DNA from 4 places in the Pseudomonas sp. YH-1 genome. Region 4 is predicted to be linked to each of the others. Evidence: predicted binding sites of a transcription regulator. Region 4 holds the regulator's gene; each other region holds the start of a gene.
What was found. The regulator sigma-54, encoded in region 4, starts transcription at its own class of promoters, with help from an activator protein. The targets are predictions, from matches to a motif close to ANTGGCATNNANNTTGCTNT.

Region 1: a site for sigma-54 is predicted at 5,944-5,963, ahead of ACKI1H_RS15385 (CmpA/NrtA family ABC transporter substrate-binding protein). Genes of this name have one in related genera too.
Region 2: a site for sigma-54 is predicted at 5,468-5,487, ahead of flgB (flagellar basal body rod protein FlgB). Genes of this name have one in related genera too.
Region 3: a site for sigma-54 is predicted at 2,094-2,113, ahead of ACKI1H_RS10345 (pilin). Genes of this name have one in related genera too.

What each region holds. Positions count from the first base shown of each region.
Region 1 covers NZ_CP178184.1:3,279,584-3,287,439, reverse strand. The annotation lists gene ACKI1H_RS15410 (SPFH domain-containing protein) at 1-229, shown strand, start outside; gene ACKI1H_RS15405 (tRNA-(ms[2]io[6]A)-hydroxylase) at 386-997, opposite strand; gene ACKI1H_RS15400 (universal stress protein) at 1,204-2,067, shown strand; gene ACKI1H_RS15395 (DUF1289 domain-containing protein) at 2,221-2,697, opposite strand; gene acnB (bifunctional aconitate hydratase 2/2-methylisocitrate dehydratase) at 3,080-5,689, shown strand; gene ACKI1H_RS15385 (CmpA/NrtA family ABC transporter substrate-binding protein) at 6,084-7,307, shown strand; gene ACKI1H_RS15380 (ANTAR domain-containing response regulator) at 7,289-7,856, shown strand, end outside.
Region 2 covers NZ_CP178184.1:1,330,596-1,338,451, reverse strand. The annotation lists gene ACKI1H_RS06140 (flagellar basal body P-ring protein FlgI) at 1-478, opposite strand, end outside; gene flgH (flagellar basal body L-ring protein FlgH) at 509-1,171, opposite strand; gene flgG (flagellar basal-body rod protein FlgG) at 1,174-1,959, opposite strand; gene ACKI1H_RS06125 (flagellar basal body rod protein FlgF) at 1,987-2,715, opposite strand; gene flgE (flagellar hook protein FlgE) at 2,725-3,912, opposite strand; gene ACKI1H_RS06115 (flagellar hook capping FlgD N-terminal domain-containing protein) at 3,948-4,619, opposite strand; gene flgC (flagellar basal body rod protein FlgC) at 4,619-5,047, opposite strand; gene flgB (flagellar basal body rod protein FlgB) at 5,052-5,417, opposite strand; gene flgA (flagellar basal body P-ring formation chaperone FlgA) at 5,660-6,301, shown strand; gene ACKI1H_RS06095 (ATP-grasp domain-containing protein) at 6,393-7,454, opposite strand; gene ACKI1H_RS06090 (phosphatidate cytidylyltransferase) at 7,642-7,856, opposite strand, start outside.
Region 3 covers NZ_CP178184.1:2,178,927-2,186,782, forward strand. The annotation lists gene ACKI1H_RS10335 (type II secretion system F family protein) at 1-222, opposite strand, end outside; gene pilB (type IV-A pilus assembly ATPase PilB) at 226-1,929, opposite strand; gene ACKI1H_RS10345 (pilin) at 2,160-2,576, shown strand; gene ACKI1H_RS10350 (hypothetical protein) at 2,630-4,570, shown strand; gene ACKI1H_RS10355 (glycosyltransferase family 2 protein) at 4,557-5,444, shown strand; gene ACKI1H_RS10360 (glycosyltransferase family 4 protein) at 5,444-6,673, shown strand; gene ACKI1H_RS10365 (glycosyltransferase family 4 protein) at 6,670-7,683, shown strand; gene ACKI1H_RS10370 (class I SAM-dependent methyltransferase) at 7,683-7,856, shown strand, end outside.
Region 4 covers NZ_CP178184.1:2,295,665-2,303,520, reverse strand. The annotation lists gene ACKI1H_RS10885 (ATP-binding cassette domain-containing protein) at 1-29, opposite strand, end outside; gene ACKI1H_RS10880 (KpsF/GutQ family sugar-phosphate isomerase) at 268-1,242, shown strand; gene ACKI1H_RS10875 (KdsC family phosphatase) at 1,243-1,767, shown strand; gene lptC (LPS export ABC transporter periplasmic protein LptC) at 1,776-2,348, shown strand; gene lptA (lipopolysaccharide transport periplasmic protein LptA) at 2,335-2,871, shown strand; gene lptB (LPS export ABC transporter ATP-binding protein) at 2,871-3,596, shown strand; gene ACKI1H_RS10855 (RNA polymerase factor sigma-54) at 3,852-5,351, shown strand; gene hpf (ribosome hibernation-promoting factor, HPF/YfiA family) at 5,430-5,738, shown strand; gene ptsN (PTS IIA-like nitrogen regulatory protein PtsN) at 5,748-6,215, shown strand; gene rapZ (RNase adapter RapZ) at 6,218-7,075, shown strand; gene ACKI1H_RS10835 (HPr family phosphocarrier protein) at 7,110-7,382, shown strand; gene ACKI1H_RS10830 (ZIP family metal transporter) at 7,395-7,856, opposite strand, start outside.

The sequences.
Region 1 (7,856 bases), 980 kb from region 4:
CGAAGCGGTAATCAAGGCCGACGGTGCGCTGCAACCCAAGCTGGACGCGCTGATCGCCATCAACAAGGTCTGGGCCGAAGCCGCCGCCCAGGCGCCGGTACCCAGCGTGATGATGGCCGGCGGGCAGAACAGCGCCAGCAGCCGCCAGGACGAGATCGGCCAGCTGATGGGCGTACTGGCCACCAAGGCCGCGCGCGACCTGGCGCTGGACCTGAAGGTGAAGGACTGACACCGCATTTGTAGGAGCGAGGGAGACGCCCAGTCCTTGCTCGCCAACGAGTTTCCCGGCAGCTCCCGCGCTGGATTGGTTCGCGAGCAAGCTCGCTCCTACAAAGAGCAAAGAAAAAGCGCCCATCAGGGCGCTTTTTTCATTCTGGTCGAAGGCTCAGGCCGCCTGATCCAGCGGCACACCGCTGTGGAAACGGAACTCGCTGTCCGGCGACTGGATCAGTCCAGCCTCCACTTCGCGAATCTCCGCCACGCGGCGGTCAATGTCGGCGTCATCGCCATAGCGGCGCGCCAGGCTCAGGTAACCCTGGAAATGCCGCGCCTCGGATTTGAGCAGCGAGCCGTAGAACTTCGCCAGGTCGGCATCCAGGTGATCCACCAGCGCGGCGAAACGCTCGCAGCTGCGGCATTCGATGAAGGCGCCGACGATCAGGGTATCCACCAGCTTCTGCGGCTCGTGATTGCGTACCACGGTACGCAGGCTGGAAGCGTAGCGACCGGCGGAGATCGGCCGTAGCGGGATGCCGCGCTTCTTCAGGATTGCCAGCACCTGCTCATGGTGACGCAGTTCCTCGCGGGCGAGGCGCGACATGAAGTTCACCAGTTCCTCGTGGGCACTGTACTTGGCGATCAGGGCCAGGGCAGTGCTGGCAGCCTTGAACTCGTTGTTCTTGTGGTCGATCAGCATCACCGCCTGATCCCGCAGCGCGGCTTCCACCCACGCATCCGGCGTGGCACAACCGAGGAATTCCCTGATTTCAGACAACATGTACTTTCTCCAACCCGCAGACCGACGCGCAGCCGCGCAAACACTTGGCGCACCCGCCCGTCGCTGGCCGGTGTCATAAAGGCGGAGCATTATACGAATGCCGCCGCGCGGAACCAGCTTCCGGCGTTGATATGCCTCAACGTCATGAACGAGATATCCCGACTACAGTTGTTCCACATAAACAACGCGCACGAAGGGAGACGATCATGCAAGCCATCCGTAGCATCCTCGTAGTCGTGGACCCGGACCAGCCGGAAGGTCTCGCGCTGAAACGGGCCCGCCTGATCGCCAGCGTGACCCAGTCGCACCTGCACCTGCTGGCCTGCGAGCGTCGCGCCGACTACAGCGCCAAGCTCGAGGAAGTCGCCGAGGTGCTGCGCCAGGAAGGTTTCAGCGCTTCCAGCCGCCAGGCCTGGAAGGACAACCTCCACCAGACCATCATCGCCGAACAGCAAGCCGAAGGCTGCGGGCTGGTGATCAAGCAGCACAGCCCGGACAACCCACTGAAGAAAGCCCTGCTCACCCCGGACGACTGGAAGCTGCTGCGCTTCTGCCCTGCCCCGGTGTTGCTGGTGAAGACCAGCCTGCCCTGGGCCGGGCGCAACATCCTCGCCGCCGTGGACGTGGGCAACAACGACGTCGAGCACCGCACGCTGCACGCCGGGATCGTCAGCCACGCCTACGACATCGCCGGCCTCGCCCACGGTCAGCTGCACGTCATCAGCGCGCATCCCTCGCCCATGCTCTCGGCGGCCGACCCGACCTTCCAGCTCAGCGAGACCATCGAGGCCAAGTACCGCGAGGCGTGCAAGGCGTTCCAGGCGGAATACGGCGTCGACGACCAGCACCTGCACATCGAGGAAGGCCCGGCGGACGTGCTGATCCCCCGTGCAGCGCATAACCTCGATGCGGCGGTAACGGTGATCGGCAGCGTGGCGCGCACCGGGTTCGCCGGCGCACTGATCGGCAACACCGCGGAAGTGGTGCTGGATACGCTGGAAAGCGACATCCTGGTGCTCAAGCCGGACGACATCATCGCCCACCTGGAGGAGATCGCCGCCAAGCCCTGAAAACCGCGCAGAAGCCTGACCTGTAGGAGCGAGCTTGCTCGCGAACCAGCACAGCGCTGGAGCTGCCGGAAAATCCAGTTCGCGAGCAAGCTCGCTCCTACAAAAAACAAAAGCGCCCGTCGGGCGCTTTTTTTATGGGCAGGCGGCAGACAGTCAGACCCGCGACTCCAGCGCATCAGCCAGGAAGCTCGGCGCGATATAACGTTCGTAATGCGCCTCGGACAGGATGAAGAACTCCTTGTCGATGGCATCACGCAGGTCCGGAAGCGGCCATTCGCGGAACTCCGGCAACAGCGCCAGGCCGTAGGCTTCCACCTGGTTGATCATCCGCGAGCCGCGGGCGATCAGCTGGTAGGCCCAGCAATACGGCGACTGCTCGGGCACGAAGCGGATCTGCCGCTGTTCCAGCTGGCTGCGCAGCAAGGACGCATCGAAGACTTCCAGCTTGGCCATCATCACCTGCGTCAGCAGGATCTCCAGACGGCTCAGGACCGCCCGTTTCTCTTCGTCGCCGTAGCGGTTCCAGTTCACCACTTCGTGGTGGAAGCGCTTGCAGCCACGGCAGACCAGGTCGCCATAGACCGTCGAGCAGAGCCCGACACAGGGGGTTTTGATGCGTTGCGAAGACATGGCTGAACAGATAGCTGGCAAAGCAGGCATGTTAGCCCTTTGTCTAGGCAAGATCACCCTCGGGCGCCACGCAAATCGGCTTACCAAGGCCCATTAATTCCATTAGAATGGCTGCGCCTTTTTGGCGTCATTGTCCGAAAGAAGCTGTTTTCAAAGCGTCACGAAGCACAGATTCCGGCAGCCGCGCGGTCTGGGCGCCTCCCTCAAGCGCCCAGACCCATCAGTCCCAGGCCACCCCGGCGTAAAACTTTGAAAACAGCTTCTGCCCGGAGATCGCCGGTGCCGTCGTAGGTCAGTGGATTACCGTCCACCATGCCTGACGAATGGATCGGAGGGGTCTCCTGGATACGCGTCCTCCGGGACCACTGATGAGGGAAATACTGTGCTTGAAGCCTATCGCAAACACGTAGAAGAGCGTGCCGCCCAGGGCGTCGTGCCCCAGCCGCTGAACGCCGAACAGACCGCTGGTCTGGTCGAACTCCTGAAGAACCCGCCGGCCGGCGAAGAAGAATTTCTCCTCGACCTGATCACCAACCGCGTACCGCCGGGCGTGGACGAAGCTGCCTACGTCAAGGCCGGCTTCCTGTCCGCCGTCGCCAAGGGTGAAGCCACTTCCCCGCTGCTGACCAAGGCCCGCGCGCTCGAGCTGCTGGGCACCATGCAGGGTGGCTACAACATCACCACCATGGTCGAGCTGCTGGACAACGCCGAGCTGGCCGAAGTCGCCGCCGCGCAGCTGAAGCACACCCTGCTGATGTTCGACGCCTTCCACGACGTCGCCGAGCGCGCCAAGAAAGGCAACGCCGCCGCCAAGGCCGTGCTGCAATCCTGGGCCGATGGCGAGTGGTTCAAGGCCCGTCCGGCCGTCGCCGAAAAGCTGACCCTGACCGTGTTCAAGGTCCCCGGCGAAACCAACACCGACGACCTGTCCCCCGCTCCGGACGCCTGGTCGCGCCCTGACATCCCGCTGCACGCCCTGGCCATGCTGAAGATGGCCCGCGACGGCATCGAGCCGATCCAGCCGGGTTCCGTCGGTCCGCTGAAGCAGATCGAAGCGGTCAAGGCCAAGGGCTTCCCGGTTGCCTACGTCGGTGACGTGGTCGGTACCGGTTCTTCCCGCAAGTCCGCCACCAACTCGGTGCTGTGGTTCTTCGGCGACGACATCCCCTACGTGCCGAACAAGCGCGGCGGCGGTTTCTGCTTCGGCACCAAGATCGCCCCGATCTTCTACAACACCATGGAAGACGCCGGCGCCCTGCCGATCGAATTCGACTGCACCAACCTGGCCATGGGCGACGTCATCGACGTTTACCCGTACGAAGGCAAGGTCGTGCGTCATGACAGCGGCGAAGTGGTCACCACCTTCGAGCTGAAGACCCCGGTCCTGCTGGACGAAGTCCGCGCCGGCGGCCGTATTCCGCTGATCGTTGGCCGTGGCCTGACCGAGAAGGCCCGCGCCGAGCTGGGCCTGGCCCCGTCCGACCTGTTCAAGAAGCCGGAAGCGCCGGCCGACAGCGGCAAGGGCTTCACCCTCGCCCAGAAGATGGTTGGCCGCGCCTGCGGTCTGGCCGAAGGCCAGGGCGTCCGTCCGGGCACCTACTGCGAACCGAAGATGACCACCGTCGGTTCCCAGGACACCACCGGCCCGATGACCCGCGACGAGCTGAAAGACCTGGCTTGCCTGGGCTTCTCCGCCGACCTGGTGATGCAGTCCTTCTGCCACACCGCTGCCTATCCGAAGCCGATCGACGTCAAGACCCACCACACCCTGCCGGACTTCATCATGACCCGCGGCGGTGTCTCCCTGCGTCCGGGCGATGGCATCATCCACAGCTGGCTGAACCGCATGCTGCTGCCTGACACCGTCGGCACCGGCGGCGACTCGCACACCCGCTTCCCGATCGGCATCAGCTTCCCGGCCGGCTCCGGCCTGGTCGCCTTCGCCGCTGCCACCGGCGTCATGCCGCTGGACATGCCCGAATCGGTTCTGGTGCGCTTCAAGGGCCAGCTGCAACCGGGTATCACCCTGCGTGACCTGGTCCATGCCATCCCCTACTACGCGATCCAGGCTGGCCTGCTGACCGTCGAGAAGAAAGGCAAGAAGAACATCTTCTCCGGCCGCATCCTCGAGATCGAAGGTCTGAACGACCTGACCGTCGAGCAAGCCTTCGAGCTGTCCGACGCCTCCGCCGAGCGTTCGGCTGCCGGTTGCACCATCAAGCTGCCGGAAGAGGCCATCGCCGAGTACCTGAAGTCCAACATCACCCTGCTGCGCTGGATGATCGGCGAAGGCTACGGCGATGCCCGCACCCTGGAGCGCCGCGCGCAAGCGATGGAAGCCTGGCTGGCCAACCCGCAACTGCTGGAAGCCGACAAGGACGCCGAGTACGCCGCGGTCATCGAGATCGACCTGGCCGACGTCAAGGAGCCGGTACTCTGCGCTCCGAACGACCCGGACGACGCCCGCCTGCTGTCCAGCGTTCAAGGCCGCAAGATCGATGAGGTCTTCATCGGCTCCTGCATGACCAACATCGGTCACTTCCGCGCTGCCGGCAAGCTGCTGGACAAGGTCAAGGGTGGCATTCCGACCCGTCTGTGGCTGGCTCCGCCGACCAAGATGGACGCCCATCAGCTGACCGAAGAAGGCTACTACGGCATCTACGGCAAGGCTGGCGCGCGCATGGAAATGCCGGGCTGCTCGCTGTGCATGGGTAACCAGGCTCGCGTACAGACCGGTTCGACCGTGGTCTCCACCTCGACCCGTAACTTCCCGAACCGTCTGGGCGACGCCACCGACGTGTTCCTGGCATCCGCCGAGCTGGCCGCCGTCTCCTCGATCATCGGCAAGCTGCCGACCGTCGAGGAGTACATGGCCTACGCGAAGGACATCGACAGCATGTCTGCCGATATCTACCGCTACCTGAGCTTCGACCAGATCGCCGAGTTCCGCGAAGCTGCCGCCAACGCGAAGATCCCGGCCGTCCAGGTCTGAGACTCCTAGCGTGATGAAAAGCCCCGCCTCGTGCGGGGCTTTTCTTTTCCAGGCCCCGAAACAGAGCGCTCCCGCCCTCCCCTAACGATGGGCCTAATACTTATTGACCGGTTGCACCCACGCGCCTCGGGTCTAAGGTGGAGATCAGGCTCCTGCCGATATCCGTGCCCAGGTGCCCTTGTGGAACCCTCCAGAGGTGCGCTCCCTTCCTCTGCGCCCCGCCCTCCATGGCGGGGCTTCTTTTTATCCAGCTGACTGGCACAGCCCTTGCTGCACTTTCGCAAAGGGTGATCCAACGGCGGATCGCCTACCGACAATGGCGTCGCTGCCACCGCCTCTTCGACGGCCGGTGGAGCGGCGCTTTTTTGTATTGAGAGTGCGTTGAGAGGTGGAGATGATCGACAGCACCAGCCCACTGCCGGACAACCTGGCCTGGGTGGCCGGCTCCGATGCCCCGGAGAAGACCGCGCTCAACCTGGGCTTCATGGCCCTCACCGACTCCGCCTCGCTGGTGGTGGCCGCCACCCAGGGATTCGGCCAGCCCTACGGTTTGACGCTCAACCTGCAGCGACAGAACTCCTGGTCCGGGCTGCGCGACCGCCTGCTCAGCGGCGAACTGGACGCAGCGCAAAGCCTCTACGGCCTCATCTACGACCTGCAACTGGGCCTGGGCGGCGCCCCGGCCACTGACATGGCCGTGCTCATGGGGCTATGCCAGAACGGCCAGTCGATCAACCTCTCCGCCCCACTAATGCGCGACGGTGTGACCTCTGCCGAGGCACTGCGGAGCCACGTGCGCCAGAACGGAGCACAAATGACTCTCGCCCATACCTTCCCCACCGGCACCCATGCGATGTGGCTCTACTACTGGCTGGCCAGCCACGGCATCCATCCGCTGCAAGATGTCCGCAGTCTCGTGGTGCCCCCGGCGCAGATGGTCGAGCACCTCAAGGCCGGGCGCATCGACGGCTTCTGCGCCGGCGGCCCCTGGGGCGCGCTGGCGGTGGACGAAGGCATGGGCTTTACCCTCGCCACCAGCCAGCAGATCTGGCCGGACCACCCGGAAAAGGTGCTAGGCACCACCCGTGCCTTCGTCGAGCAGTACCCCAACACCGCCCGCGCGCTGGTGATGAGCCTCCTCGATGCCAGCCGCTTCATCGAAGCCAACGAAGACAACCTGCGCAGTGCCGCCCAGCTGATCAGCAGCGAGGACTACGTCGACGCCCCTCTCGCCAGCGTCGAGCCACGCCTGCTCGGCCGCTATCAGGACGGTCTCGGCCACGCCTGGCAAGATGCGCACCCGCTGCGCTTCTTCAATGACGGCCAGGCCACCTATCCCTGGCTCTCCGACGGGCTGTGGTTCATGACCCAGTTCCGCCGCTGGGGCCTGCTGCGCGAGGACGTCGACTACCTCGGCACCGCCCGCCAGGTTCAGCAACTCGACCTTTATCGAGAAGCCGCCAGCGCCGTGGGCGTCAGCGTGCCGGCCGCCGAGATGCGTGCCTCGACCCTGATCGACGGGCGCCTCTGGGACGGCAGCGACCCGGCCGGTTATGCCCGCAGCTTCGAGCTGAATGCCCTGGCGGAGCGAGGTTGTGCATGCTGCGCGTCCTGCTGATCAACGACACCCCGAAAAAGGTCGGGCGCCTCAAGGCCGCGCTGGTGGAGTGCGGCTTCGAGGTCATCGACGAATCCGGCCTCACCGTGGACCTCGCGCAACGGGTCGAAGCCCTGCACCCGGACGTGATCCTCATCGATACCGAATCCCCCGGCCGCGACGTGATGGAACAGGTGGTACTGGTCAGCCGCGACCAGCCACGCCCCATCGTCATGTTCACCGACGAACACGACCCGCAGGTGATGCGCCAGGCCATCCGCTCCGGGGTTAGCGCCTACATCGTCGAGGGCATCCAGGCCGAGCGACTGCAGCCGATCCTCGATGTCGCCATGGCCCGTTTCGAGAGCGACCAGGCTCTGCGTGCCCAACTGCAGGCCCGCGAGCAGCAACTGGCCGAGCGCAAGCGCATCGAGCTGGCCAAGGGGCTGCTGATGAAAATGAAGGGTTGTGCCGAGGAGGAGGCCTACACCCTGATGCGCCGCCAAGCCATGGGCCGCCAGCAGAAGCTTTCACAAGTGGCCGAGCAGATCATCGCCATGCACGAGATGT
Region 2 (7,856 bases), 970 kb from region 4:
TCGACACGCTGGAGCCGCTCTGGCCCTGGGCGTGCAGGCCACCCACCACGAGATTGCCCTGGGCCAGCGCATACACCTCGCCATCCACGCCCTGCAACGGCGTCATCAGCAGCAGGCCGCCGCGCAGGCTCTTGGCGTCGCCCAGCGAGGACACGGTGACGTCGATGGTCTGCCCGGCGCTGTAGGACGGCGGCACGCTGGCGGTGACGCTCACGGCGGCGACGTTCTTCAGTTTCGGGTCGACGTTCGGCGGCAGGTTCACGCCGAACTGCTTGAGCATGTTGGCCACCGACTGGTTGGTGAACTTCACCTGGTTCTTGTCGCCGGTGCCATCCAGGCCGACCACCAGGCCGTAGCCGATCAGCTGGTTCTCGCGCACGCCTTCGATGTCCACGAGGTCCAGCAAGGGGATGGCCAGCACCTCGGCCTGCCAGAACAGGCAGAGGGTCGCCAGCAGGCGGCCAAGGGTTCTACACATGAGTGTTCTACGCATGGAGGGCTCGCCTGCTTACATCGGGAACAGCGGATGGGTGAAGAAGCGCGTCAGCCAGCCGGCCGAATTGCTGTCGTTGAGCACGCCGCGCCCGGCGTAGGAGATCTTCGCGTTGGCGACATTCTGCGAGGACACCTGGTTGGAGCGGTTGATGTCGTCGATGCGCACAAGGCCCGTGAGGCGGATGAACTCATCACCCTGGTTCAGGCGCAGGGATTTCTCGCCCTTGACCAGCAGCACGCCGCCGGGCAGCACCTTGTGCACGGTCACGGCGATGGAGCCGGTGAGAGTGTTCTGCTGCGAGCTTTTCGCCGAGCCGTCGAAGTCGCGGTTTGCCGTGGCGGAGCTTTCCAGGCCGCCGTATTCCTTGGTCAGGATGGTCGGCACCGGCACGTCCAGGCTGGATTTCTTGCCGAAGCTGGTACCCGCGCTCTTGCTCGACTGGGTGGACTCGCTGAGCACCACGGTGACGATGTCGCCGACGCCGATGGCGCGCTTGTCGCGCAGCAGCGAACCGCCGTAGCCGGAACGGAACAGGCCGCCACTGGTGGGCGGCGGCTGGCTGTAGTCCAGCTCCGGGGGCTGGTAGGTCGAGGAGTCCTCGTCCGGCAGCATCTCCTCGAAGCTCTGGCAGCCGGCGAGCAGCGCCAGGGCGAGCAGCAGGGCAAGGCGCGTCATCGTCAGACCGTCTGGTTGAGGAACTGCTGCATGCCCGACGCAGCGTCGAGCACCTTGGCGTTGGCTTCGTAGGCGCGCTGGATGGCGATCATGTTCACCATCGCCTCGACCACCTGCACGTTGGAGCCTTCCAGTACGCCCTGCTTGAGGGTGCCCAGGCCTTCCTCGCCCGGCGTGCCTTCCTGCGGCTCACCGCTGGCGGCGGTTTCCTTGTAGAGGTTGCCGCCGATGGCTTCCAGGCCCGCCGGGTTGGTGAAGCTGACCAGGGTGATCTGGCCCAGCTCGGTGGGCAGGGTCTCGCCCGGCAGCACGGCGGTGACGATGCCGTCACTGCCCACGGTGAAGCGGCTGGCGCCGGCCGGCACTTCGATGTTCGGCGTCAGCGGCAGGCCCTGGGCGTTGACCACGATGCCTTCGTTGTTCAGTTGCAGCTGGCCGTTCTCGGTGTAGTAGGTGTCGCCGTTGGGCGCCTCGACCTGGAAGAAGCCGCTGCCGACGATGGCCAGGTCCATCGGCTGGCCGGTGGTCTGCATGCTGCCTTCGGTGAACACCTTCTGCGTGCCGACGACGCGCACGCCGCTGCCCAGCTGGATGCCCGAAGGCACGGTGTTGACCTGGTCCGCCTGGGCGCCGGGCTGCAGCTGCACCTGATAGAACAGGTCCTCGAACACCGCACGGTCGCTCTTGAAACCGACGGTGTTGACGTTGGCCAGGTTGTTGGCCACGGTGGACATCGCAGTGTCCTGGGCTGCCAGGCCGGTCTTGCTGACCCAAAGTGCCGAACTCATGTTGTGCTCCTGTCTGCGCGCCGCGCGTTAGCCGCCACGGATCATGCGGTCGCCGGCCTCGGCGAGATCCGAGGCGGCCTTCATCATCTTCACCTGGGCCTCGAACCGCCGGTTCAGGCTCATGGTGCCCACCAGCTGGTCGATGGCCGAGACGTTGCTCTGCTCCAGGTGCCCGGAGACCAGACGCACATCGTCGCTGGCTGCGACGTTCTGGCCGTCCTTGCTCACCAGCAGGCCCTGGGCGTTCTTCACCAGCGACGCAGCCGGGGCATCCACCAATTTGAGGCGGTCGACGTCGGTCATCATGAAATCGCCGCGCGGCATCACCGAAATGGTGCCGTCGCTGCCGATGGCAATGGCGTCGTATTCGGGCAGGGTGATCGGGCCGCCTTCGCCGAGCACGGCGCGGCCGTTGATCATCAGCTGGCGGTCGGCATCGATCTCCAGGTTGCCCTGGCGCGTGTACGCCTCGCCGGTGCCGCTCTGCACGGCGAGCAGGCCCTGACCCTGGATGGCAACGTCGAGGTCGCGCCCGGTGGCCATCAGGGTGCCGGCGCTCATGTCCACGCCGCTGCTTTCGATGCGCGCGAGGTGGCGGCTGTCGTAGCCGGCGCCGCCCACGTCCACGGCCGTTGCGTGTTCCAGGTCGGCGCGAAAGCCGGGGGTGTTGACGTTGGCGAGGTTGTTCGCACGCACGTCCAGCGCCGCCATGCTGCGGCTGGCGGCGGTCATTGCGGTGTAGCCGAGGCGATCCATGACGAGTCCTTAGATGGCCGAGAACAGGACCTGGGTGAGTTCCTTGTCGGTGGTCATCACCTTGGTGTTCGCCTGGTAGTTGCGCTGGCCTTCCATGAGGCCCACCAGTTGCTGGGTGATGTCGACGTTGGAACCTTCCAGGTTGCCGGCCGACAGCGAGCCGAACTGGCCGATGCCGGGCACGCCGATCAGCGGGGCGCCGGACGCGGAGGTCTCGGTCCAGGCGGTGCCGCTCTGGTTCTGCAGGCCGCCGGTGTTGATGAAGTTCGCCAGGGCGACCTGGCCCTGCAGCATGCGCTGGCCGTTGCTGTAGTTGACGTAGACCTTGCCGTCGTTCTCCACCGCGATACCGGTCTGCTCGCCGGCGGCGTAGCCGGTGGTGCGGTTGGTGGTGACGACGAAGTCCGAGCCGTACTGGCTGGTGCCGGTGTAGTCCAGCGCGATGTTCATCGGATCGACGCCCGGCAGGGTGAAGCTCACCGGCACGGAAGCGATCGGCGAGGACAGCGAGCCGTCCGGGGCGAAGGTCAGCGACTGGGTGGCGCCGACGGCATTGCCGTCCACCGCGTAGTGCGCGTCCCAGGTGTTGGTGCCGGTCAGCACGAAGTACTGGGTCAGGGTGTGTTCCTTGCCCTGGGAATCGTAGATCTTGCTGGTGTAGGTGGAGTTGTAGGTCTCCACCTTCTGCGGATCGAACGGCGCGACGCTCGGCACCTTCTCGTTGGAGTCGAGGTTGGCGACGAACTCCAGCTTGTCGGTGGCCTTGGCCGGCAGGTTGGCGGTCTTCACCTGCAGGTCGGAGACGGTGCCCACCAGCAGGTTGCCGGCAGCGTCGGTCGGGTAGCCCTGCAGGCGCTGGCCGGTGGCGTTGATCAGGTAGTTGGCGTTGTCCTGGCTGAACACGCCGGCGCGGGTGTACTGGGTGTCGCCGTTGCCGCTCTTGACCACGAAGAAGCCGCCGCCGGAGATGGCCAGGTCCAGTGCACGGTTGGTCGACACCAGCGAACCGCCCTGGCTGATGCTCTGGGTGGTGCCGGCGACTTCCACGCCCATGCCCTTGCTGTCGGCGTAGACGCTGCCGAACTCGGTGCGCGAGGACTTGAAGCCGACGGTGCCGGAGTTGGCGATGTTGTTGCTGATGGTGTCCAGCTGCTGGGTGACGGCGTTCAGGCCGGTCAGGGCGATGTTGAAGCTCATGGCGTTAGCTCATCCTAGGAGGGGGGAACAGGCGCTCAGGCGGCCTGGCCCTGACTGAATTCGACGATCTTGTAGAAGGGCACCGAGCCTGCGCCCTCGACTTCCAGCACCGGGCCGTCGGCGCTGACGCGGACGTTGTGCACCAGGCCGGAGACCTCGATGCCCGGCGTCTCGCCGCTCTCGGTCTTGACCGCCAGGCTGTACTTGCCGGGCTTCAGGCCGAGCGCTTCGGGGTCCACGGTGAAGGGCACGGAGCCGGCTTCCTGCGGGCCGAGAGTGATGTCGGTGCGCACGCCGTTGGCGTCGGTGAGCTGCAGCACGGTGGTGGCCGAGGCGTGCTCCAGGGTGATCTGCCCGCTGACCTTGTCGCCGTCCAGCTGCAGGCTGTCGGCGCTGACCTTCACTTCCTGGCCGACCAGGCCGGCAGCGGTGAGGGTCTGCAGGTTGTCCATCAGCACCAGGTTGTTCTGCTGCAGGGTGGTCATGTTCTGCATGCTCTTCACCTGCGCCATCGCCGAGTACTGGTTGATGAACTCGGTGCTGTCCACCGGCTTCGTCGGGTCCTGGTACTGCACCTGGGCGACCAGCAGGGTGATGAAGCTGTTCTCCATGTCGGTCAGCTCGCCGAGGTTGACCGCCTGCTTGGGCGTGTCGGACGAAGTGCTGCTGGTGCCGCTGGAGCTGGTGTCGTTGTTGACCGTGCTCATCAGGCGTCTCCCAGTTTCAACAGGCTGGACTGCATGCTCTTCACGCGGTTGAGCACTTCCACGCCGGTCTCGAAACTGCGGGTGGCGGACATCATGTCGGTCATTTCCTCGATCTCGTTGACGTCGGGGTAGTAGACGTAGCCGGTGGCATCGGCCAGCGGGCTGCCGGGCTCGTAGCGGCGTTGCGGCGAGCGGCCGGAGGTCACCACGTCGAGCACCTGCACATGGGCGCCGCCCATGCCGGCGCCACGGGTGAGCTGGTCGTTCTCGTAGACGGCGGCGAACATCGGCTTGCGCGCCTGGTACACGGTGTCCGGGCTGTTGGCGGCAGAGTCGGCGTTGGCCAGGTTGCTGGCCACGGTGTTCAGGCGCACGGTCTGTGCGTTCATCGACGAGCCGGCGATGCGGTAGATGGAATCGAATGCCATGGCGTCAGCGTCCCTCGATGGCCTGCTTGAGGCCGCGGAATTTCAGGGTCAGGAAGGTCAGGCTGGTCTGGAAATCCATCGCGTTGCGCGAGAACTCCGCCTGCTCGGTGGACAGCTCCACGCTGTTGCCGTCCTGCGAGGGCTGGTTGGGGATGCGGTACTTCAGGTCCGGGCGCGCGGCGCTGGTGCTGGCCAGCAGGACGCTGGAGGTGTCCTGGCGCTGCATCTCGGTGGCGAAATCGATGTCCCGTGCCTTGAAGCCGGGGGTGTCTTCGTTGGCCAGGTTGGAGGCCAGGATTTCGCTGCGCTGCATGTGCAGCGAGAGGGCTCTCTCGTGGATACCCAGGGTGTCGTCAAACCGTATACTCATTCGCGCAACCCACTCTCGTCGTTCGGCCGTCTTTCGGTGTGCGCAGCGACAGAGCACAAAGCATGCCCATCCTGGAATATCGCTTCATGTCGTTGATTTACAAGGCTTTACTCAAAGAGAAGAGCAGTGCGTGCAACGCGGCTTTTCCGCTTTCGACGCACCGCGCGCCAGGATGCGGAAAGGCCCTTTCCGCCTGTTTCCTCCTGCTGCTTCCCGCTCTCGCGCACGCCCAGGATGCACGCGTGCAACTCGACGCCGCCGCGCAGCAGCAGGTCGCCGCCGAGCTGAAGGAAGCCGCACGCAAGGCCGGCTGGAAAGGCATGACTTTCACGGTGAACAACAACCTGCCCAACAGCCTGGGCAAACTCACCGCCTGCCCTGGCGGCCCGCAGCTGCGCATACTCGAAGCCCCCACTGCGGTTACCGCGCGACGACGCTTCGAAGCCTCCTGCGCGGGCCAATCCGGCTGGCCGGTGACCTTTATCAGCCAACCCACCGTGTACCTGCCAACGGTGGTCGCCAGCGGCGAGATCGAGCGCGGCCATACGCTGGACAGGGCGCAGCTCAAGCTCGCACCGGTGGAAATCGGCAAGGGCTCGCGGGGTTACTTCACCGACATCGCCGAGGTGGCCGGCAAGACGGCCCGCCGCCGCATCCGCGCCGACCAGCCGCTGACGCCTGCGCTGCTCGATGGCGCGATGATGGTGCGTCGCGGCCAGCAGGTGAAGATCGTCGCCAGCCAGGACGGCATCCAGGCCAGCGCCGTCGGCGAGGCAATGGCCAACGGCAAGCAGGACGAAGTGATCCGTGTAAGGAACCTGCGTAGCCAGAAGATCATCGAGGCGAAGGTGACGGCATCAGGCGAGGTGAGCAGCATCTTCTGATGCGGCCCTCGCTCACGGCTGAACGCCTCTACAGGAGCGCGCCAAGCGCCCCATCACGGGCGGGATCCGCTTCTGCCGGGAGACGCGTCAGTCAGCCGAGCGGTTGCGAAGCGACGCTGCCCTGAGAGCCCGGCAGCACAATAACGGGATCGGGCGAAGCCGCCGGCGCGGCAAAGGTGGTCACCTCCACCAGCCGCCGCGCGTGGATGCTCGGCGCGGGCAGCACGGACGCATCCAGCGGCGCCTCGCGGAAGCAGCGCAGGTGATTGGCGACCATGTCGTAGCCGGAAAGATGGCTGAAGGCAATCCCTCCGGAGAAGCGTGGGTTGACGTCCATCAGCAACGCCTCGCCGTCTTGCACGAGGAATTCCACGTTGATGCAGCCGTTCACGCCCAGCACGCGGGCGACCTGACCGGCCATCTCGACCAGCCGAACGTCGGCCAGCATTCGTACGGTCAGACCCGCCCCGGTCGGCGTGCGCACCAGCTCCTGGCGCGCCATGGCCGCCCAGGCTCCACTGCTCTGCTGGCGCACCACGTCCACCACGCAGACATCGCCCGGCAGCAGCGGCTGCACGATGTAGTCGCGGTCCGAGAAGCGCTGGCGCACGTAGTGCAGGAAATCCGCATCGCGCACGTGCATCAAGCCTTCGCAATTGCGCCCGTCACGTGGCTTGGCGATCAGCGGCAGGTCCAGCCCTGCCATGGGCAGATCCTCCAGGCGCCAGGTGGGAATGGTGCGGATCAGCGGATCATTACCGAAGGCCTGGTGCACCCGCCACTTGTCGCGGGCAACACGAATGGTCTCCAGCGGCTGCATGCACAGCGTGATGCCGCGTTCGGTAAAGGCTTCGTGGTGCAGCGCGAAGGCATCGACCTCGGGGTCGATCAGCGGCAGCACATGGGTCACCTGCTCGGCCTCGCAGATCCTGAGGATGCGTTCCACATACTCGGTAACATTTCTCGCCGCCGGAACCCGATGGAAGGTATCCAGCAAGGCCGAGGTGGCGCACCAGTCGCGGGGCTGGGTATTGGTCCCCACCACCCGCGCGCCCCAGTGCTCGCGTAACGATGCGATCACCGATTCGGCAGAGTACGAGCCGATGGCGGTAACCAGGCAGGTGAACGGAAAACTACCCGCCGAGCCGCTCAAGACGCGGCCCCGCCGGTGACTCGCGGAAAGAGAGTGTCCATTGCTTCATGGCCCCGTAAAGATTCGACTGCTTACGCCCAAACACTCCGTTGCCATACGACACTTCCGAGGGAATAGAGCAAGCGTAGCTGCGAACCGGCGCTCCGGAGTGGTTACCCCGGAGCGCTTGGGGGATTTCCGACGGGGCTCAGGTCCACCAGTAGCGGACGAAGTGGAAGAACACCGGAGCGGCGAAGCACACCGAATCCAGGCGGTCGAGCATGCCGCCGTGGCCTTCGATCATGTGGCCCCAGTCCTTCACCCCGCGGTCGCGCTTGATCGCCGACATCACCAGCCCGCCGAAGAAGCCGAGGATGTTGATCAGCAGGGCGATCAGCAGCGCCTGCCAGAAGGTGAAGGGCG
Region 3 (7,856 bases), 120 kb from region 4:
CTGACGAGTAAACAGTGCGATGTCCATTGGCTTGATGCGCTTGCCCTGACTCAGCAGGGAGATACCCTTCTTGCGCACCTTGGTGGGGTTGATGCCTTGCTTGCGCAATTGAGCCTTGACCAGCGCCGTATTGACCCCGGAAAGCTCCCCCTTGACCTTCCCGCCTTTGCGATCAGTGCCTTCCCAGGCGAAGACGCTGCTCTTCAATGCTTTTTCCGCCATGGATTAATCCTTGGTCACGCGGTTGACTTCTTCGAGACTGGTTATGCCTTGCATGGCTTTAAGCAGGCCCGAAGTGCGCAGATCGTTGAAGCCTTCTTTTCGTGCTTGATCAGCGATCTGAATGGAATTGCCTTCTTCCATGATAATCCGCTGCAGGGCCGGCGTGATTTTAACCACTTCATAAATACCTACGCGGCCCTTGTAGCCACCCTTGCAATTTTCACATCCGATGGGCGCGTATAGCTTGAAGGAGCCGATCTTGTCCTCGGGGAAGCCTTCGTGGCGCAATGCATCGCCAGGAACATCGTGTTCCTTCTTGCAGTGCGGGCAGAGCTTACGGGCCAGACGCTGGGCAATGATCAGGTTCGTAGAGGTCGCCAGGTTGAAGGAGGCGACGCCCATGTTCAGCAGGCGCGTCAGGGTTTCCGCTGCGCTGTTGGTGTGCAGGGTAGACATCACCATGTGGCCAGTCTGCGCAGCCTTGATGGCGATTTCTGCCGTTTCCAGGTCACGGATCTCGCCAACCATGATCACATCCGGGTCCTGACGCAGGAAGGCCCGCAGGGCCTGGGCGAAGTCCATGCCCTGGCGCGGGTTGACGTTCACTTGGTTGATGCCTTCCAGGTTGATCTCCACCGGGTCTTCCGCGGTAGAAATGTTGATATCGGGGGTATTGAGAATATTCAGACCGGTATACAGTGATACGGTCTTGCCCGAGCCTGTGGGACCGGTGACCAGGATCATGCCCTGCGGTTGCTTGAGGGCTTCCATGTAGAGCTGTTTCTGGGCGTCTTCGTAGCCCAGTGCGTCAATCCCCATCTGTGCACTGGCGGAGTCCAGTATCCGCATCACGATCTTCTCGCCCCACAGTGTGGGCATCGTATTAACCCGGAAATCGATGGATTTACTCTTGGATACACGCATCTTGATGCGGCCATCCTGGGGTTTGCGGCGCTCTGAGATATCCAGCCCGGCCATGACTTTCAGGCGGGCCGAAATGCGGCTGGCCAACTGAATTGGCGGTTTCGCGACTTCGTGCAGCATGCCATCAGTCCGGAAGCGGACCCGGTAGATCTTCTCGTAGGGTTCGAAGTGGAGGTCTGAGGAACCTCCCTTGATGGCATCGAGCAGCATCTTGTTGACGAAGCGCACAACGGGGGCGTCGTCGGCATCCCCTCCGATGGGGTCATCCTTCTGCTCTGCATTGCCGTTCTCGATATCCAGGCCGTCTAGGTCGATATCACCCAGATCGTCAAGGGCGCTGGTGGCGCTTTCGAAGAGCTTTTCGATGGCGTCGCCGAGCTTGTCGTCTTCGACCAGGATGGCTTCGGTCGTCAGGCCAGTGCTGAACTGGACGTCGGTGATCGCTTGGTGGTTGGTCGGGTCGGAAAGGCCGACAAACAGTTTGTTGCCACGTCGCCAGAGCGGAAGCACCCGATGCTGACGGATCAGTTTTTCCGAGACCAACTCCTTGGGCAGGGCTTCGCGATCGAGGCTGCTCAGATCGCAGAAGGCCACGCCAAACTGATCAGCGGCAAGTTCTGTCAGAGGGCGACTCTTCACGAGTTTGTTCTGCACCAGATAGGTGACCAGCGACAGCTTGTTGCGTTGCGCCTGTAATTGCGCCTGCTGGGCACTCTTCTCGTCGAGAAGCTCGGATTGCACCAGTTGGCGAGCGAGGCCGGACAGGACGACTTGATCGTTCATGGAAGGTAAATGCCGGGAAGAGGTATCAATGCCTTATAACGCAGATGTCGCGGAGTGCCAAATTGGCGAAGCACCACTGCCAAAAAATGTCACTTCCTGCGCAATAGTGCGTAGCTGCTATTGAGAAATTTCTGCTGGATCAGGGGATGCGCGGCTGTAGGAGTATTGGCATGATTTCTGCCTGATGTTTGGAAGGTCCTACGACCTCTTATATAAACCTGGAGAGAATTATGAAGGCTCAAAAAGGCTTTACTCTGATCGAACTGATGATCGTGGTTGCCATCATCGGTATTCTGGCTGCCATCGCACTGCCGGCCTATCAGGATTACACCAAGCGCTCCCACGTGACTGAGGGTCTGACCCTGGCTTCGGGTGCCAAAACGGCTGTTACCGAATTCTTCGCCTCCAAAGGCACCTGGCCGACCAACAACGCCTCGGCTGGAATTGCTACGGCTGCTTCTATCAACGGCAATGCAGTTCGCAGTGTCACCGTCGATACCTCGAAAATCACCATCGTCTACAATACCAAAGTTGAAGCTGGCAAGACTGTTGTTCTGCAGGGCTCGTCCAGCTCCGCTGGTGCCGTTACTTGGACCTGCAATACTGGTAACTTGAGCGCCAAGTACCTGCCGTCCAACTGCCGTTAATTCGTGCTTTGAAAAAGGCCCCTTTCAGGGGCCTTTTTTCATAAGGAGTCGGAGTGAAGTTGTTTGTAGTTCTGTTCGTGGGCCTGTTGTCGGTGGTTTTATTTCTTTATGCGCCGGGGCTTCACGGAGACTTTGAGTTCGATGACTCCGCCAATATCATTGATAACAACAGTCTGCATATAACTGCACTGGACCTGAAGCAGCTCAGAGCAGCAGCCGTCTCAGGCGATGCAGGGCCTACAGGCCGCCCGCTGGCGCTCATCAGCTTTGCGCTGAACATCTACTTCTTCGGCATGCAGCCGTTCTATTTCAAGCTTATCAACGTCCTGATCCACCTTTGCAACATTGTGCTTGTGGCTGGACTCTCTTCTCTGATCCTGCGGCGGTGGTACAGCCTTTCTGCCCGAAGCGGAGCACTGGCGGGGTTGGCAGTGGCTGCGCTCTGGGGGGTGCACCCGATCAACCTGACCAGCATACTGTATGTTGTGCAGCGCATGACCAGCTTGTCTGCGCTATTCGGATTCCTTGCCATCTATCTTTATGTCCGCTGGCGGTCGAAGCCGAGCACGGAACAGCTTTCTCTCAAAGGAGGGCTGTCGATACTCCTGATTCTGCTGGCCTTGGTGCTCTCGATGTTCAGCAAGGAGTCCGGAGTTTTGTTCGTCCTATTGCTGGCCTGGATCGAATACTGCGTCTTCGAGTTCAAATCAGATGGGCGAGTACTGCGTTTAGGAGCTCTCACTCTCCGGTATTTGGTGACAGCTGTAGGGCTGGCAATGGCGCTCGTTGCCCTTGTCTGGGTGATTCCGCCAATGATCTCGCCGGGCGCATTCGCACAGCGCGACTTCACTCTATCCGAACGACTTCTTACCGAGTCGCGGGTGATCTTCTTTTATCTGGCCATGATTGTTTATCCGGTCTTGTCCAGCCTCAGCCTCTATCACGACGATTTCACCATCTCGACCTCGCTGACACAGCCGGACAGCACGGTATATGCAGTATTTGGAATCGTCTTGCTTTGGGCCATCTGCCTATTTGGCTGGCGCCGCTATCGGATGTTGTCCTTTGCGATTGGGTGGTTTTTCATCAGTCATTTGCTCGAGTCCACGGTGTTTTCGCTGGAGTTGGTCCACGAACACCGCAATTATTTTGCGAGCATCGGCTTGCTATGTTTCTTGGTCGGAGTTGGCACGCAACTGCGCGGGCGGGTACGTGTCACCTTGATGATACTGGGCGCGGCCTTTTTCCTGCTGTTCTCTTTCGTGACCTACAACCGCTCTTTGGTCTGGTCGAGTCTGGTGGACCATGCCGCGTACGAAGCGGAGATGCATCCCAGGTCCGACCGGGCGAATTATCAGATGGGGCGCATCTACCTCAAGTTGCTGGACAATAGCAAGGACATGGCTTTCGCCGCCAAGGCGAGGGAGTACTTCCAGCGTTCGGCCGACGCCTATCTTCCGGCGAATGGCTCCTATTTCGCATTGATCCATCTGGCCTACTATCTGAATGAAAAGGCAGACCCCTTGGTGGTCCAGCGCCTTCAGGAGCGCTTGCGGACCTTGCCTTTCTACAACAGCAACGTAGCGTTCTTGAGGGTGCTGGTTGATTGTCAGTTGGGCGGCTTCTGTCATTTGCCTCCCGAAGAGCTGGTTGCCCTGTTGGCAGCCTCCCTGGAAAATCCCCGGGCAGCGCCGGAAAGTCGGAGCAGTGTCTATCTGCTGCTGGGCCGCTATTTTATCGAGTCGATAGGAGATCTGAGAAAGGGTGAAGAGTTCTTCCGCGATTCGATAAACGTGTTAGATGCTCCAGGAGCGAGGATCATGCTGGTCCAGGCGCTGCGCATGCAGGGGCGGTTTGCCGAGGCGCTCGATGAGCTGAAGCTCGCCGCTGCTCGGGATCGACTGGGTGCCAATGCCCAGTGGATCGTATCAGAGCACCAGCGAATCCTGCAGGCACAAGATAACAAGGTGGAAAATCATAATGCCGTTCACTGAAGTCGGGGCGCCGAGCCTCAGCATCGTTCTTCCGGCGAAGAACGAAGCCGACGGATTGTCCCTGGTCTTGCCGAGACTTAAGTCTCTGTATCCTCTGGCGGAGATTATCGTGGTTGATGATGGTTCGACCGATTACACCGCCAGTGTCTGTGCGGCGCAAGAGGTTATCCGCGTGCCCCACCCCTACAGCCAGGGTAACGGTGCTGCAATCAAGACCGGACTGAGACGAGCCACGGGTGAAATCGTCGTGTGCATGGATGCCGACGGCCAGCATCGCCCGGAAGAAATCGAGTTGCTGTTGGATAAAATGGCCACCGGTTACGACATGGTGGTGGGTTCGCGGAACAAGTCCGGCCAGGCCAGCGCCCACCGAGGGCTGGCCAATGCGCTCTACAACCGCTTGGCCAGCTGGATGGTCGGCCACAAGGTGGCCGATCTCACCTCCGGTTTCCGCGCCATGCGCCGTTCGCGCGCCCTAGAGTTCATTTCGCTGCTGCCCAATGGTTTTTCCTATCCGACCACGACGACCATGTGCTTCTTCCGTGCAGGGTATCCGGTCGCCTATGTCGATATCGACGTGCAATCGCGCCTGGCCGGCACCACCAGCCATGTTCGGCTGTGGAGGGATGGCATGCGCTTCCTGCTGATCATCTTCAAGATCGGCACGCTCTACTCGCCACTGAAGATTTTCCTGCCCATTGCCGCAAGCCTCTTCGCTACGGGCACGGGCTACTATCTGTATACCTTCCTGACCATGTCCCGGTTCACCAACATGAGTGCATTGCTGTTCACCTCGGCGCTGGTGATTTTCCTCATGGGTCTGATCTCCGAACAGATCACCGCGCTGATGTATCAGGATCGGTCCGGCCATTGATGAAGGTTATTCCGCCATCGCGTCCAGTCCTGCTGGTGCTGGCATCTACCTATCCTCGCTGGCGGGATGACCCGGAGCCCGGTTTCGTCCATGAGTTGAGCCGACGGCTGACGGACCGCTTCGATGTGCATGTGATTACCCCGCATTTCGCCGGTGCACTGCGCAAGGAAGACCTCGACGGCGTGCACGTCCACCGGTTCCGCTATGCACCGGCGGCCTGGGAGACCCTCGTCAGTGGAGGTGGCATGCTGGCCAATGTTAGGCGCGATCCCCTGAAGTGGCTGCTGGTTCCCGGATTCCTGCTCGCCATGTTTTTTTCTCTGCTGAGGTTGGTTCGTTCGCTGAGGCCCGCGCTCGTCCACGGTCACTGGATCATCCCGCAGGGAGTGATCATTGCACTGGCTCGATACTTCTGCCGGTTGCCTCCGGTGGTCCTGACCTCACATGGCGGCGATCTCTTCTCACTCAAGAATGGACTCATGGGTCGGCTCAAGAGCTGGGTCATGAGGCGCATCGATCATCTGAGCGTCGTCAGCGAGGCCATGGTGGAGCCGGCCCAGGTGCTGGGAATGCCTCATGGCCAGATGAGCGTGCTGCCGATGGGGGTGGACCTGGATGAGCGCTTCACGCCATCGGAAGTTGCGCGCAGTGACAAGTTGTTGCTTTTCGTCGGGCGCCTAGTGGAGAAAAAGGGTCTTGCGCACCTGCTTAATGCGCTGCCGATCCTGTGCCAGCGTTACCCTGGGCTGCGTCTGCGCATTGTCGGCTTTGGCCCGCTGCAGGAATCATTGCTGCAGCGGGCCGTCGAACTGGGGCTGAGCGAGTCTGTGGAGTTTGTCGGGGCCGTCGCCCAGGAGGGACTGGCTCCGCACTACCGGGAAGCAACCCTGCTGGTCGCCCCGTTCGTTAGGGCGTCCACTGGCGATGTCGAAGGTCTCGGATTGGTCAGTATCGAAGCGATCGGGTGTCAGTGCCCGGTGATCCTTGGGGATGTGCCGGCAGTGTGGGATGTCCTCGCCGAGCAGCCGGAGTGGATCGTTAATCCGCAGGATTTGCAGGCGCTCATTGCTGCTGTTTCATCCGTTCTTGATGATCCGGAGGCGGTCCGCAACCGAGTGGATACGCTGCGTGGTCGCCTGTACCAGAGGTTCTCCTGGAGTGCTGTCGCCCAGCGCTATATCCACCTGTTCGATAACCTCATCCCGGATTCCGGGGCGCGTCAGCGGTGAGCTCACGCGCCCTAACCATCTGGCTTCCCTCCCTTCGAGCCGGTAGTGGCGCCGATGTCTTTACCCTGCGTCTGGCACAGAGCTTAAAAAAGGCAGGGCATTGCCCGGTGGTGCAATGGTTCGATCGCCGTTTTGAACTCTGTCCATCGCTGCTCAAGGGCATCCAGCCTCCGGCCCGCGCGGATTTGGTCCACGCCGGCAGCTGGCAGGGCTTTGCCTTCAAGCGCCAAGGCCTGCCGTTGGTGGTCACGGAGCATCACTGTTCCCTCCATCCGCTGCTGCGTCGCAGCCACTCGACTACCCAGGCTCTCTATCACCGATTCTGCGTGCAACGCTGGAATCGACTGAGTTATCGCATGGCCGACTCGGTCGTTGCCGTGAGCAACTTTGCCGCCCAGCCGTTACGCCCAATGCTGGGCGAGCGCCTGCAGGTCATCCACAATGGCGTCGATACCGCGCACTTCTGCCCCGGCCAGCGCGGGACGTCGAGGCGCTTCCGGTTGCTTTTCGTCGGCAATCCCTCGCGCTGGAAAGGTGCGGATCTGCTTGCTCCGCTGGCGGCAAGGCTGGGCGGCGACTTCGAGGTTTGTTGCCTGAGCGGCCTGCGCTCGAATTGGCCGAAAGGGCTTGATGCGACGGGGCTGACCTTTCTGCCACGCGTTGCGCCGGCAGATATGCCTACTGTCTATCGTTCTGTCGATGCTGTGCTGGCGTTGACTCGCTTCGAGACATTCGGCTATGTGGCACTGGAGTCGATGGCTTGCGGTACGCCGGTGGTCGGGTTCGATTGTGCCGGGACGGCTGAGGTCTGCGCTGGCGCTGATTCAGCCTTGCTCGGTCCCGTCGATGACCTTGACGCGCTGGCAGGCCGAATTCGTGAATTGTCGGCAGATGCCGAGCTTGCTCGGCGCCTGTCGTTTAACGGGCGTCGACGCGCTGAAGAGCTGTTCTCCATCGATCGGTGTGTCGGGTCTTATCTGAAGTTGTATGAGCAGTTGGTGGAGCGATGATGGCCGAGCGTGCCGATCCCTTCTGGAAAGACGCCGAGTTGGAGTTCGTCGCGGCGTGTCCGGTCTGCGGCTCGGACGCCTCGCGCGTCCAGTACTCCTGTTTGAGCGATGGGCTGGAGGGCGTGCCAGGGCAATGGGAAATGCGTCAGTGCCTCGGATGCGCAAGCAGCTAT
Region 4 (7,856 bases):
TCGACCGCGTATTGGTCATTGGTGCTCATAGAACTCCTTTCATCACGGCGCTGTCCGTTGCCCCGTCTGTCACACGGCAGAAACACGGCGCGGCAGGCCGAACGGCCGCGAACTATAACACCCCGCGAAGCCGCGCCCCAAGGGCTGCTAAGCCGCTGTTAAGGCACAGTTCAGCAAAATGCGCTCAACATTGAGATGCCAGTGATGAAGCCTTTGCCGCTTTCCCGTTATAATCTCGCACTTCATTTTGCCCCGCGCCTTTCGAACATGAGCCAGAAACACGATTTCATCCAGTCGGCACAACGCACTATCCGCCTCGAGCGTGACTCGGTGGACGCTCTGCTGCCGCGCATTGGCGCCGAATTCTCCCAGGCCTGCGAACTGCTGCTGGCCTGCAAGGGCCGCGTGGTCGTGGTCGGCATGGGCAAGTCCGGGCACATCGCCCGCAAGATTGCCGCCACCCTGGCCAGCACCGGCACGCCCTCCTTCTTCGTGCACCCGGCCGAGGCCAGCCACGGCGACATGGGCATGATCACCAAGGACGACGTCGTCCTGGCCCTGTCCAACTCCGGCTCCACTGCCGAAATCATCACCCTGCTGCCGCTGATCAAGCGCCTGGGCATCACCCTGATCAGCATGACCGGCAATGCCGAGTCGCCGCTGGCCAAGGCCGCCGCAGTCAACCTGGACGCCAGCGTCGAGCACGAAGCCTGCTCGCTGAACCTGGCACCCACCTCCTCCACCACGGTTTCCCTGGTGATCGGCGATGCGCTGGCCATCGCCCTGCTGGAAGCCCGCGGCTTCACCGCCGAAGACTTCGCTTTCTCGCATCCGGGCGGCGCATTGGGCCGTCGATTGTTGCTGAAAGTGGAAAACATCATGCACGTGGGTGAAGCATTGCCGCAGGTTTCTCCTGGCACTTCGCTCAGTGGCGCCCTGCTTGAAATGACCCGCAAGGGTCTGGGCATGACCGTCATCCTGGGTGAAGACGGTCGCCTGGCTGGGGTCTTCACCGACGGCGACCTGCGCCGCACCCTGGACAAGGGGCTGGACTTCCGTCAGGTGACCATCGACCAGGTGATGACCGTGCATGGCAAGACCGCCCGCCCGGACATGCTCGCCGCCGAAGCCCTGAAGATCATGGACGACCACAAGATCAACGTACTGGTGGTGGTCGACGACAAGGATCATCCGGTCGGCGTCCTGCACGTCCACGACCTGACTCGTGCGGGAGTCATCTGAATGACCGCCGACCTGCTGCAACGCGCGAAAGCGGTCCGCCTGGCGGTGTTCGACGTCGATGGTGTGCTCACCGACGGCAAACTCTACTTTCTGCCCGATGGCGGCGAGTTCAAGACTTTCAATACGCTGGACGGTCAGGGCATCAAGATGCTGATGAACTCCGGCGTACGCACCGCAATCATCACCGGCCGCTCGAGCCCGGTGGTCGAGCGCCGGGCGAAGAATCTTGGCATCAACCACCTGTTCCAGGGCCGCGAGGACAAGCTGGTCGCCCTTGACGAGTTGCTTGCCGAACTGGGTCTAGGCTATGAAGAGGTGGCGTACCTGGGTGACGACCTGCCCGACCTGCCCGCCATCCGCCGCGCAGGCCTCGGCATGGCAGTCGCCAGCGGCGACGCTTTCGTCCGTCAGCACGCCGACGGGGTGACCCAGGCCCGTGGCGGTGAAGGTGCCGCCCGCGAGTTCTGCGAACTGATCCTGCGCGCCCAGGGCAACCTCGAAGCTGCCCAGAACGCGTATCTCTAGAGCCGAACATGCCCAAGACATTCCAACAGAAGCTGCTGCTCGCCCTGATCGCCATCCTGCTGATCGCCCTCGGCTATTACTGGAACGTGCGCCTGGACTTCAACGAGCGGCAACTCAAGTCGCAGACCAGCGACGCTGTCGATTTCTACGTGGTGAACGCCAAGAGCGTTCAATACCGCGTCGACGGCTCCCTCGCCTACGAGATGACCGCCGACAAACTCGAACACCTGAAAGCAAGCGACGTGACCCTGGTTACCACGCCCGACCTCTACTTCCACCGGGAGAATGAGCCTCAGCCGTGGCACGTCCAGAGCGTTCGCGCCGAAGTAGCCCCCGAAGGCAAGCAGGTCGAGCTGATCGACGACGTGCGCGTCGCGCGCACCGACGCGCAACAGCGCACGCTCCTGCTCAACACCTCGCGCATGACGGTGTTCCCAGACAAGGACTATGCGCAGACTGACCAACCCGTGAAGATCACCGAACCCAACGGTGTGACCACGGCAGTTGGCATGAAAGCGTATCTGAAAGACAGCCGGATGCTCCTGCTGTCCAACGTAAGAGGTCAGCATGAGGCTCGTTAACACCCTCCCCCTTCTTTTCAGCCTCGCCGCCGCTATCGGCAGCTCTGCCGCCTGGGCGCTTCCCACCGACCGGGAACAGCCGATCCGCGTCCAGGCCGACAGCGCCGAACTGGATGACAAGCAGGGCGTGGCCGTGTATCGCGGCGACGTGGTGGTAACCCAGGGCAGCATGAAGCTGACTGGCAACACCGTTACGCTCAAGCAGAACAAGGACGGCGAGATCGAGGTCGTCACCTCGGTCGGCAAGCCCGCCTACTTCGAACAGAAGCCGGCGCCGGACAAGCAGATCACCCAGGCCTACGGCCTCACCATCCAGTACTTCGTCTCGCAGAACCGCGTCGTGCTGATCGACCAGGCCAAGGTGATCCAGGAAGGCAACACCTTCGAAGGCGAGAAGATCGTCTATGACACCCAGCGCCAGATCGTCAACGCAGGCCGCGCCACCGGCTCCCAGGTGACCACGCCGCGCCCGCGTATCGACATGGTCATCCAGCCCAAGAAAAAGCAGGATCAAGCGCAGTAATGGCTACGCTAACCGCCCAGCACCTCGCCAAGAGCTACAAGAGCCGGCAAGTCGTCCGCGACGTCAGCATGAGCATCGAGAGCGGGCAGATCGTCGGCCTGCTCGGCCCCAACGGAGCGGGCAAGACCACCTGCTTCTACATGATCGTCGGCCTGGTCCGTGCCGATCAGGGCGTCGTGCGCATCGACGAGCAGGATGTCACCCACCTGCCCATGCACGGCCGCGCCCGCGCCGGCATCGGCTACCTACCGCAGGAAGCCTCGATCTTCCGCAAGCTGTCGGTGGCGGACAACATCGGGGCGATCCTCGAGACCCGCACCGACCTGGATCGCGCTGGCCGTCAGGAAGCCCTGGAAGGCCTGCTCGAGGAATTCCACATTCACCACATCCGCGACAACCTCGGCATGAGCCTGTCCGGTGGTGAACGGCGCCGCGTTGAAATCGCCCGTGCGCTCGCCAGTTCGCCGAAGTTCATCCTGCTGGACGAACCTTTCGCCGGCGTCGACCCGATCTCCGTGGGCGACATCAAGCAGATCATCCACCACCTCAAGGCCAAGGGCATCGGTGTGCTGATCACCGACCACAACGTCCGCGAGACCCTGGACATCTGCGAAACGGCGTACATCGTCAACGACGGTCAGTTGATCGCCGAAGGCAGCGCCGAAAGCATCCTCGCCAACGACCTGGTGAAAGAAGTCTATCTGGGCCACGAGTTCCGCCTCTAAGGCCCTGCACCGCGCCCTGTCCGGGCGCGGTGGCTCCACCTCTCCACGCAAGCGTGGCGCGGCTCGTCGGCCGCTCCGCGACGTACGCGGCTGCCCGACCCACCGTGGCGCAACCGGGTTGTAACGAAAGGTCGACAGCCCCTAGGCAAAGCGTCCAAACTCAGGCATATAATTTGCTTCCTCGCGGCACCCCGGTGTCCGTAGTCGTGGATATGGCGCGCTTCGCGCCAGCGAACAAGGTGCCTAGTTCCAGCCATGAAACCATCGCTAGTCCTCAAGATGGGCCAGCAGCTGACGATGACTCCGCAGCTGCAACAGGCCATCCGACTGCTCCAGCTCTCCACGCTGGACCTCCAACAGGAAATCCAGGAAGCCCTGGAGTCCAACCCGATGCTGGAGCGCCAGGAAGAAGGCGAGGATTTCGATAACAGCGATCCCATGGCTGACGGTGCCGAGTCAGGCGCCAACGGCACCAGCAGCTCCCAGGACAACTTCCAGGAAAGCACCACGCCCAACGTCGACAGCCTCGACGATGACCAGTGGGCCGAGCGCATCCCCAACGAGCTGCCGGTCGACACCGCCTGGGAAGACATCTACCAGACCAGCGCCAGCAGCCTGCCCAGCAACGATGACGACGAGTGGGACTTCACCTCCCGCACCTCCGCCGGCGAAAGCCTGCAGAGCCATCTGCTGTGGCAGCTCAATCTCCTGCCGATGTCCGATACCGATCGCCTGATCGCCCTGAGCATCATCGACGGCATCACGGATGACGGTTACCTCGAAGAATCTCTCGACGACATCCTCGCCTCCATCGACCCGGAGCTGGGCGTGGAGATGGATGAAGTGGAAGTCGTGCTGCGCCGCGTGCAGCAGCTCGAGCCCGCAGGCGTCGGCGCGCGCAACCTGCGCGAGTGCCTGCTGTTGCAGCTGCGCCAGCTGCCCACCAAGACCTACCTGCTGGCCGAGGCCATCCGCCTGGTCAGCGACCACCTGGACCTGCTCGGCAGCCGCGACTACAGCCAGCTGATGCGACGCATGAAGCTCAAGGAAGACGAGCTGCGCGAGACCATCGAGCTGATCCAGTCGCTACACCCACGTCCCGGCTCGCAGATCGAATCCGGCGAAGCCGAATACGTCGTCCCGGATGTCATCGTTCGGAAGAACAACGACCGCTGGCTGGTGGAACTGAACCAGGAAGCGGTGCCGCGCCTGCGCGTGAACTCGCAGTACGCGGGCCTCGTGCGCCGCGCCGACTCCAGCGCCGACAATACGTTCATGCGCAACCAGCTGCAGGAAGCGCGCTGGTTCATCAAGAGCCTGCAGAGCCGCAACGAGACACTGATGAAGGTGGCGACCCAGATCGTCGAGCACCAGCGCGGCTTCCTCGAGTACGGCGAGGAAGCGATGAAACCGCTGGTCCTGCACGATATCGCCGAGGCGGTGGGCATGCACGAATCGACCATCTCCCGCGTCACCACGCAGAAGTTCATGCACACGCCGCGGGGCATCTTCGAGCTGAAGTACTTCTTCTCCAGCCACGTCAGCACCTCCGAAGGCGGCGAGTGCTCGTCCACCGCGATTCGCGCCATCATCAAGAAACTGGTCGCGGCGGAAAGTCCGAAAAAGCCATTGAGTGACAGCAAGATCGCTGGTTTACTGGAGGCACAGGGCATTCAAGTGGCACGTCGTACCGTCGCCAAGTACCGGGAGTCCCTAGGAATCTCTCCCTCGAGCGAGCGCAAGCGGCTGGTGTGACGTTGATCCACGCCAAGGTGTTCCGGCGGCAGGCCACATAACCTGCCACTTACACACGGGCAACAAGGAGAAAGCGGTATGCAAGTCAACATCAGTGGACATCAACTGGATGTGACCGACGCCCTGCGCGACTATGTCGGCGAGAAACTTGGCCGACTGGAGCGCCACTTCGACAAGATCACCAATGTTCAGGTCATCATGGAGGTCGAGAAGCTGAAGCAGAAAATTGAAGCCACCCTCCACATCGCCGGTGGCGAAGTGGTGGCCTGCGCCGAACATGAAGACATGTACGCGGCCATCGACCTGCTCACCGACAAGCTCGACCGCCAACTGATCAAGCACAAGGAAAAATACCTCGAACGCCAGCAAGGTGTTGGCGTCCGTTAACCCCTCTCTATGATCCGACTTGAGCAAATCCTGACCCCCGGCCGTTCCCTCGTGAACGTGCCGGGCGGCAGCAAAAAACGTGTCCTCGAACAAATCGCCAACCTGGTGGCTCGCGAGCTGCCGGGTTTCGATTCCCAAGACATCTTCGACAGCCTGGTGGCCCGGGAACGCCTGGGCTCCACCGGCTTCGGCAATGGCATCGCCATTCCGCACTGCCGCCTCCCCGGCTGCCAGTCGCCCATCAGCGCCATCCTGCACCTTGATCACCCGGTAGACTTCGACGCCCTCGACGGCGCACCGGTCGACCTGGTGTTCGTGCTGCTGGTGCCGGAAGCGGCCACCGAGGAGCACCTGGAACTGCTGCGGCAGATCGCCTCCATGCTCGACCGCTCCGACGTCCGCGACCGCCTGCGTCACGCCGCCAACGGCGAGGACCTGTACCGGATCGTCGTGGACTTCCAGAACAACGGGCACTGATCATGCGCCTGATCATCATCAGTGGGAGATCCGGCTCGGGCAAGAGCACCGCGCTCAACGTGCTCGAGGACAACGGCTTCTACTGCATCGACAACCTGCCGGCCAGCCTCCTTCCGGATCTGGCCCAGCGCGCCCTGCTGCACACCGAGCTGCTGCACCCCCAGGTTGCCGTCTCCATCGACGCACGCAACCTGCCCAGCCAGCTGCAGCGCTTCCCCGAGCTGCTGCAGGAAGCCCGCGACAAGCACATCCAGTGCGACGTGCTGTACCTCGATGCCGATGATGAGACGCTACTCAAACGCTTCTCCGAGACCCGCCGGCGGCATCCGCTGACCACCGACACCCGCTCCCTGGCGGAGGCCATCAGCGACGAGTCGAACCTGCTGGCGCCGATCGCCGACCTGGCCGATCTCAAGCTCAACACCACCAACCTGAACCTCTACCAGTTGCGCGACGTGCTCAAGTTGCGCCTGCTGAACAAGCCCGAACTGGGCACCGCCTTCCTGGTCGAATCCTTCGGCTTCAAGCGCGGCATGCCGGTGGACGCGGACCTGGTGTTCGACGTGCGCTGCCTGCCCAATCCGTACTGGAAACCCGACCTGCGCGAGCACACCGGGCTGGAAACGGAAGTCCAGGAGTACCTGGCAGCGCAACCGGACGTCGAGGAGATGTACCAGGATATCCTCGCCTACCTGAACAAATGGCTGCCGCGCTTCGCCGCGAGCAACCGGGCCTACGTAACCATCGCCATCGGCTGCACCGGTGGCCAGCACCGCTCGACCTACATTGCCGAGCGTATTGGTCAGGCCCTCAAGGAAACCCTCACCAACGTACAGATTCGCCACCGCGACCTGAGCTAAGCAGCGACAGACAACAAAAGGACAGCCCCTCGCGATGCCCGCCCTCGAAATCACCATCATCAACAAGCTTGGCCTGCATGCACGTGCGGCGGCCAAATTCGTCGGCGTCGCGGGTCGATTCCCCTGCCAGGTTCGCGTGGGCCGAAATCCGGAAAGTACGGTGGACGGCAAGAGCATCATGGCCGTGATGATGCTGGCCGCCGGCAAGGGCACCAACCTGCACCTCGCCGCCGAGGGCGAACAGGAAGACGAAGCGCTCAAGGCGCTGGTCGAACTGATCAACAACTACTTCGACGAAGGCGAGTGACGCGCCGGGCCATCAGCCCAGCGACGTATCCAGCACCATCATCAGGCAGAAACCGATGATCAGCCCCTGGGTGGCCTGCGCCGCGTGGCCGCGCCGCTGCGATTCGGGAATGATCTCGCGCACCACCACATAGAGCATCGCGCCCGCCGCAGCGGCCAGCCCCCAGGGCAGGAACATCCGCGAGATCCCGATCAGCCAGGCGCAGAGTACCGCGAAAAGCGGCTCGACCAGCCCGGAAGCCGCCCCCGCCAGTGCCGCCTTGCCGCGCGAAACACCCGCCCCAGCCAGCACCAGCGCAATCGCCAGCCCTTCGGGCACATCCTGCAGCGCGATCCCCAGCGCCAGGCCACTCGCCCCCTGCACCTCTCCCCCGGCGGCAACGCCCACGGCCATGCCTTCGGGAATGTTGTGCAGAACAATGGCGGCGACGAACAGCAGGATGCGCGCAGGCACCTTGCCGTCAGCAACACCCTG